2 linked regions of the Oceanispirochaeta sp. M1 genome follow. The protein of the gene in region 1 binds, or shares a complex with, the protein of each later gene. Links are inferred from orthologs where the notes say so. Each region holds a gene or a part of one and is shown in the gene's direction. Other genes may lie near its edges.

The links.
Region 2: the proteins of uvrA (region 1) and mfd are in contact, whole or in part, in a crystal structure (PDB 4DFC), measured with the Escherichia coli proteins. The link is inferred for Oceanispirochaeta sp. M1 from one-to-one orthologs.

Annotation. Positions count from the first base shown.
Region 1 is NZ_QQPQ01000006.1:35,307-38,951, forward strand. Bases 1-3,323 are described here. They hold uvrA (excinuclease ABC subunit UvrA), read left to right. Parts: upstream 1-309; coding sequence 310-3,123; downstream 3,124-3,323. Other genes in these bases: DV872_RS05290 (tol-pal system YbgF family protein), read left to right, coding at 1-290; DV872_RS05300 (LPS-assembly protein LptD), read left to right, coding at 3,126-3,323. Outside these bases: more of DV872_RS05300, read left to right, coding at 3,324-3,645. UniProt on the Escherichia coli protein: The UvrABC repair system catalyzes the recognition and processing of DNA lesions. UvrA is an ATPase and a DNA-binding protein. A damage recognition complex composed of 2 UvrA and 2 UvrB subunits scans DNA for abnormalities.
Region 2 is NZ_QQPQ01000020.1:87,527-91,789, forward strand. Bases 85-4,025 are described here. They hold mfd (transcription-repair coupling factor), read left to right. Parts: upstream 85-447; coding sequence 448-3,825; downstream 3,826-4,025. Other genes in these bases: DV872_RS15195 (hypothetical protein), read right to left, coding at 85-403; DV872_RS15205 (hybrid sensor histidine kinase/response regulator), read right to left, coding at 3,817-4,025. In the rest of the region: more of DV872_RS15195, read right to left, coding at 1-84; more of DV872_RS15205, read right to left, coding at 4,026-4,263. UniProt on the Escherichia coli protein: Couples transcription and DNA repair by recognizing RNA polymerase (RNAP) stalled at DNA lesions. Mediates ATP-dependent release of RNAP and its truncated transcript from the DNA, and recruitment of nucleotide excision repair machinery to the damaged site.

The DNA of each region.
Region 1 (3,645 bases):
TAAAAAAGGCCGAGACTATAATCAAAAATCGCTATCCGCACTTTTCAATGACTCCATCTGCCTATACACTGTTGAAGATTGAGTACCATAATCAGAGCTTTCTGGATATGGATGCTCTCTATAGTTCGATGTACTTTCTAGCTGAGGCTCTCTATAGAGAGGGTTTCGGGGAATCCGCTGACAAGCTGTGGGCCATTCTCGACATGAGCCGGAATCAAAGTTCCTGGAAGAAACTTGCGGAGGGTAAACTTGACAATCCGGAAATGGAAACCCCTTACTTAAAGTACTGAACAGGAGTATAGTACCTTCATGAAGAATCTGATAATTAAAGGTGCCAGGGAACACAACCTTAAAAATATAAACCTGGAACTCCCCAGGGACAGTTTTATTGTCATTTCGGGGCTTAGCGGAAGTGGTAAATCGTCTCTTGCGTTTGATACAATATTTGCCGAAGGACAGAGACGCTATGTGGAATCTCTGTCGGCATATGCCCGTCAGTTTTTAGGCAGAATGGAAAAACCCGATGTGGATTACATCGAGGGACTCTCTCCTGCCATTTCCATAGAACAGAAAACAACCCATAAGAACCCCCGGTCAACGGTGGGAACCATTACCGAAATATATGACTATCTCAGACTTCTTTTCGCAAGGGTGGGAGTTCCTTACTGTCCTGAATGCGGTGTGGAGATCAAAGAGCAGTCTGTAGATCAGATCATCGATGCCGTCCGCTCCAAGGAGGAGGGTTGTAAGCTTGTTATTCTCTCCCCTCTGGTCAGGGGTAAAAAGGGCGAGCATAAAAAGATCTTTGAAGATGCATTGAAATCCGGTTTTGTCCGCGTCAGAGTGGATGGGGAAATCCTATCCCTGGAAGATGAAATAAAACTGGAAAAGAATAAGAAACACTCCATTGAAGTTGTTGTAGACAGGGTGAAGCTGAGTGACGAGACTATCTCACGCCTGACTCAGTCTATTGAGACGGCCCTTACTCTGTCTGAAGGACAGGTGATAATACAGGACAAAGGGGAAGAAACAGAACAGTTCTTTTCTGAGAAAAACTCCTGTCCCAGCTGTGGATTCAGTATGCCTGAACTGCAGCCCAGACTCTTCAGTTTCAATAACCCCTTCGGAGCCTGTCCAGACTGTTCCGGTCTGGGACAGACTCTTGAATTCTCCAGAGACAAGATATTTCCCGACCTGAGCCTCTCGTTCAATAAACACGGAGTGGCTCCTTATAATCCCAAGGCAAACTGGCATCGCAGCTGGTTTGAAGCCATGGCAAAGTTCTACGATTTTTCACTGGATACTCCCCTGGAGGATCTGGAGCCCAAAATCCTTGATATTATGCTCTATGGTTCGGATGATCCCATGGAAGTGCTTTATGAAAATAAAGAAGGAACCGGCCGTTTTGAATATAAATCCCAGTACAAGGGAATTATTGATGACCTGAAACGCCGGTATAGAGAGAGCAGTTCCGATTCAATGAAAACCTGGATCGAAGAGTATATGGAAAAAAAAACCTGCCACAGCTGTGGTGGTAAAAGGCTTAAAAGTGAAGCTCTTCATGTTCTTGTCCATAAAAAGAATATCCATGAGCTTACTAATCTTTCCATCAAGGACTGTAGTTCATTTTTTAAAAATCTGAAACTCAACGAGACCGAGACCCATATCGCAAAGCAGATCATGAAAGAGATCAAGGATCGTCTGAGCTTTCTCGAAAGCGTTGGACTCGAGTATCTGACCCTTCATCGTGAAGCCGCCACCCTGTCTGGAGGTGAAGCTCAGAGAATACGCCTGGCTACTCAGATCGGATCTTCACTGGTTGGTGTTCTCTATATTCTGGATGAACCCACAATCGGACTTCATCAGAGGGACAATGAACGCCTTATCAATACTCTCAAACATCTGCGGGATATCGGAAATACTCTGATCGTTGTCGAGCATGATGAGCAGACCCTGAAGACCGCCGACTATATTGTAGATATCGGTCCCGGAGCTGGAATCCACGGTGGGCGGATAGTCGCCGAGGGAACCGTGGAAGAGATTATGAAAAACCCGAACAGCCCGACAGGCCTTTTTTTGAGCGGAGCAATCACCATTGATGCACCCGGAGAGCGCCGCAAAGGTACAGGTAAATTTATCCATGTCAAAGGCTGTACCGAACATAACCTGAAAAACCTGGATCTCAGCATTCCTCTTGGAACCATGACAGTTATCACAGGTGTTTCAGGTTCCGGTAAATCCACATTCCTTACGGATATTTTGTATCCCGGTCTGAGTAACCATCTCAACAAATCTAAAAAGAGAGTAGGTGAGTGTACAAGTATTGAAGGGATGGATGAGATTGATAAGGTCATCTGTATAGATCAGAGTGCCATCGGCCGGACTCCCCGTTCAAACCCGGCCACCTATATAGGATTGTTTACACCCATCAGGGATCTATTCTCCTCACTACCCGATTCCAAGGCAAGAGGATATAAGCCGGGCCGTTTCTCCTTCAATGTGAAGGGTGGACGCTGTGAGAACTGTCAGGGTGCGGGTACACAGAAAATTGAAATGCACTTTCTCCCTGATGTATATGTCACCTGTGATGTTTGCAAGGGTAAGAGATTCAACAGGGAAACCCTGGAAATACGCTATAAGGGAAAAAATATTCATGATGTACTGGATATGCCCATCGATGAAGCGGTTGAATTTTTCTCTCCCATTCCAACCATCGCACATAAGTGCAGAACCCTGCTGTCAGTAGGACTGGGATACATAAAACTGGGACAGTCTGCTCTGACTCTTTCGGGTGGAGAAGCCCAGCGTGTTAAACTGTCTCTGGAGCTCTCAAAGCGACAGACAGGAAAGACCTTCTATATCATAGACGAGCCCACAACAGGTCTTCATTTTGCAGATGTTAAGCAGCTGCTGGATGTTTTACAGACCCTGGTTGAGAAAAAAAATACAATCTGCATGATTGAACATAATCTTGATGTTATAAAAGTCTCGGACCATGTTATTGATCTGGGGCCCGAAGGAGGGGATAAGGGAGGTCATCTTGTTGCCGCCGGCACACCTGAGGAAGTTGCCCGCTGTAAGAAATCATATACAGGAAGGTTTTTGAAAGAACTTCTCCCCTGAGCATGAAAAAATATCAGAGAACTGCAGCATTTCTACTCCTCTTTTATCTCCTGACACCGGTGTTCTCTCAGGAGATCGGGGAAGACGCCCCTTTGTCTGAAGCCGAGGGCGAACCTGAGGCTCAACCTGAGGCTCAACCTGAGGCTCAACCTGAGGCTCAACCTGAACTCAGCCTCTATGAAAAGACGATGATCAAAGACATCGAAACAGCCTCATACTACGAACTTGTGGCCTGGTGTCGCAGCCTGGATCTGAGTGACGGCGGTGATTCAGCCTCCCTCAAAAAATCCCTTTTCCAACACTACAGTCTGAGCCCCTCAAAGAAACGATCTGAAGATTCCAATGTCTCAATCATTACAGTCAAATCTGCTTATAATACCGACTACTTTACTGTCGAGGAAAATGATCAGCAGATGATCGTACTCAAGGGTGATGTGGAAGTGGAGATGGTCGAGAGCGGCTCAAACCCCCGTACACATATAATCAAGGCAGAAGAGCTTATCTTTAACCAGACTGAGCAGG
Region 2 (4,263 bases), on another replicon or contig:
AAAACATTCCGTCAAGAACATAGACTCCCGGATCATCGGCAATCACAAAATCATCCAGTTCAAGAATAAACCCGAATTCTTCACCGGGCTCCAAGGTTATCATCCTATAAAAAGCAGGTTCATTACGGTCAAAATTTACAAGATATTCCCTGGAAGCAGGGAGAAATTCGTTCTTCATTGTTTTGAGTGTAAACAGAAAGTTATAGGTTCTGTTCTCGGCAATTCTAAATGATAAAGATTCAGATCCGGGGTTTGAAAGAAGAACTTTCACCTGTATAGGACTGTCAGGGTAATAGATTTTCTTATTATAATACCTTATGCTGAATACCGGATCAGCAGACCAAGCTGATAGGGTTGTGAAAAATGTGATCAGAATTAATAAGCACATACGCTGTCTGGCCATTGGATCTCCCGAATAATCTTTATTATAAGTTTCGGTTTTTTTAAATGATAACATTATACCAAAATACCATCAGAGAACATTTTACTAAGAACACTTCGTATCAGGCTGTTTTAGACAGTATGAACAATGGCAGCTATCCTGTGAATATCTCAGGAATCCGGGGCAACTATCTTGCCGGATTTATTAGAAAAATACAGGAACTTGGCAGCCGTAATGGCCTGATTATCACCGGAACAGAGGCTGAAGCCGCCGAAATGGTGACTGACCTCTCTATCTTTCACGACAATGTACTCCTTTTCCCCTGGTGGGGAACCATGGTCTACAAGGGTGTGTCCCCTCAGGCCTCTGTGTTCGGAAACAGGGTAAATACCCTTTTCTCTATTATGGAGGAGAAGGAGACCCTCTATGTGGCCTCTCTGCGCTCATTTCTTTCATATCTCCCTCCAAGAAAATATCTTGAGGATCTGAAGATTGATCTGAGGATCGGTGATTCTCTGGATCCTGTCTTTCTGGAAAAGAAACTTCAGGAATTCGGATACCTCAGGGTCCCGAGGGTCACTGTGGCCGGTGAATTCGCCTTAAGAGGTGAAGTTCTGGATGTCTTTATGCCGGGAGATAAAGATGCCGTAAGGGTCGTTTTTGAGTTTGAAGATATAGAAGTGATCAAATATTTCGATCCCGTCTCTCAGAGTTCAGGGGATAAGAAGAAGAATCTTACCCTCTATCCGACAAAAGAGGTCATATGGGATGAAGAGCTTATATCCACTCTTGAAAACAACTTCGAAGAAGCTCTTGAAGCCTGTGAGATATTAAGAACAACAGGTGAGTTCAGAGGGGAGGAGCTTTTCTATCCCCTGGCATTTGATAAACCGGCTACTCTGCTGGATTACTTCAGTGATGATGATCTTGTCTTTATGGTGGATACAGAGAGCCTCTCATCCGGTGAGAAGCATCTTATCAACGAATATGATGAGCTCTATCTGCAGGCAGTTGATCAGGAGCTTACTGTTCCTGAGCCTGGAAGAATACATAACAGCCTGGACAATATACTTCCACTCCATAGAAAGCTTTTTAAAATCCATAACCTGACACAGGATGAAAATAAAGAGAGCATACTGTTCAACTGTGATCCCGGACACTCCTTCTTCGGTAATATCAATTATCTTAAAGAGGAGATGCAGGAATACAGAGACCGGAATATGCAGATTTATATATTTGCTGAATCCGAGTCCCAGTCTGACAGAATAGGCTATATGCTCAGGGAATATGAACCTGTAATGATCCCCCATAGCATCTCATCAGGATTTGCTCTACCGGATAATAATATCATTGTAATTCAGGAAAATGAGATATTCGGACGCCGTAAGAAGGTTCCCAGCTCTGTAAAGAAATCAAAAAGTGAAGTCATCGATTCTTTTGTAGAGCTGAACCCCGGTGACTATGTGGTACATGTCAATTACGGAATCGGCCTCTTTAAGGGGATTGAAAGAATTCGTGCCGCCGGCAATGAACGGGATTATATTGCCTTGAAATATGCCGCGGGTGATACGATTTTTGTTCCTATCGAACAGGTGAACCTTGTTCAGAGGTATATAGGTCAGGAGAGCCGTAATCCAAGACTCGACAAAATAGGCGGAAAAACCTGGGATAATAAGAAGAAGAAGGTAAGAAAATCTGTCGAAGATCTTGCGGACAGACTGATAACACTTTATGCGGGCCGTCAGACTGCTCAGGGTTACAGTTTTCCCAGGGATGATGATTTTCAGGTCGAGTTTGAAGCTTCATTTCCCTATCAGGAGACAAAGGATCAGCTTCAAGCCGTTGAAGAGATCAAGGGTGATATGGAATCACCCCGTCCCATGGACCGTCTTGTCTGCGGTGATGTGGGCTATGGAAAGACCGAAATTGCCATGAGAGCCGCCTTCAAGGGTGTTATGGGGGGGAGACAGGTCGCCTTTCTCTGTCCAACAACCATTCTTGCCGAACAGCATTATGAAAATTTTCTGGAACGCTTCAAACGTTTTCCCATCCGTATTGCAATGCTTTCACGATTTGTTAAAAAGGCAGATCAGAAAGGGGTGCTCAAGAGACTGGAGGCGGGTGAGATTGATCTTTTGATCGGAACACACAGGATTCTGTCAAAGGACATCAGATTCAAGAACCTGGGTCTTATGATCATCGATGAAGAGCAGCGTTTCGGTGTTAAAGACAAAGAGAAACTGAAGGAGATAAAGACAAATATTGACTGTCTGACACTATCAGCAACTCCTATTCCCAGGACTCTTCATATGTCCATGGTTAAGATCAGGGACATGTCAGTATTAAAAACCGCACCTAAAAACAGACAGCCCATTGAAACTCTTATTCAGGAATTTGATCCCGGTACCGTCTCCCGTGCCATTCGCAGAGAAATAGAACGGGGCGGTCAGGTTTTCTTCCTGCATAACCGTGTTGAAAGTCTTGAGAGTATCCAGGTCTTTCTACAGGATCTTGTACCCGAAGTGTTCGTCGAGATCGCTCACGGAAAGATGTCATCCCGTGAACTTGAAGAGATAATGCACCGTTTTATCAGCGGAGCATTCCAGGTTCTCGTCTCCACTACGATTATAGAGAATGGAATTGATATTCCTAATGTAAATACAATTATCATCGACCGTGCAGATATGTACGGTATATCCCAGCTTTACCAGCTGAGAGGACGTGTAGGGCGCAGTGAAAGGCTGGCTTATGCCTATCTGCTGTATCCGGAAAGTAAGGCCCTTACCGACCTGGCTATGAAACGGCTGCAGATTATCTCGGATTTCACCGACCTGGGATCGGGTTTTAAGATCGCCATGAAGGATATGGAAGTCCGGGGTGCGGGTAATCTGCTTGGAAGTGAACAGTCAGGTGAGATCATGGCAGTCGGTTTTGATATGTATCTGAGACTTCTGGAAGATGCAGTTAAAGAGCGCAGCGAAGGTGAAAAGGAAGAAGAAGCTCCCGATGTTTATCTGGAGCTGGATTACACAGGATTTATTCCTGAGACATATATCAATGATCCCACCGAAAAAATGGAAGTCTATAAGAAGATAGCCTCAATTACTGATAAGAGTGAACAGGAGAAGATTTTCGCTGAACTCTATGACCGTTTCGGTCCTCTCCCTTCAGAAGTACAGAGTCTTATGGCCATGTCTGAAATAAGGATTATCTGTAAGCAGCTCTGGATATCAAATCTTAAAGAACGGAAAGGTCTGGTTTATATAGATTTCGGCAAGGTTGCTGTGATCTCAGTAGATAAGGTGATGAAACTGATCACTACTTCACGGGGCATTGTGAAACTCTCTCCGGCTCATCCGGAGAGAATGATTATTGAAACAGGTAAAATCGGACTGGAGGAGAAATCAGAATTTCTGAAAGAGAAACTGAGCGTTTTACTCTGATCCCTGAAGAGGATCTATAGCCGGGAACAGCAGATGTATGGCTGTTCCCGCTTCACTGCTCTCCACCTGCAGCTCAGCTCCGTAGGCAGTCATGAATTTTTTAACCAGGGGGAGTCCGAAACCGCTTCCTTTTTCTCCCTCTGTACCCCTGAGACTATGTCCTTTTCTCACATCAAAAAGATGGGGGAGAAGAGTGTCGGGAATACCAGTTCCCTCATCCATAACAATCAGTTCTATCTTATCCTTATTTTCTTTAAGATTTATCCGGACAGTCCCACCGCTGTATGAGAATTTAAGGGCATTCGTCAGAATATTCATCACAACCGAATTGATCAATGAAGTCTCTTCAGCCATTACACGGTAATCATTTTTCAAATCCAGAACAATATTTATCTTTTTTTCCTTAATTTTTGTACTGAGTAGATGGAGACAATGGTG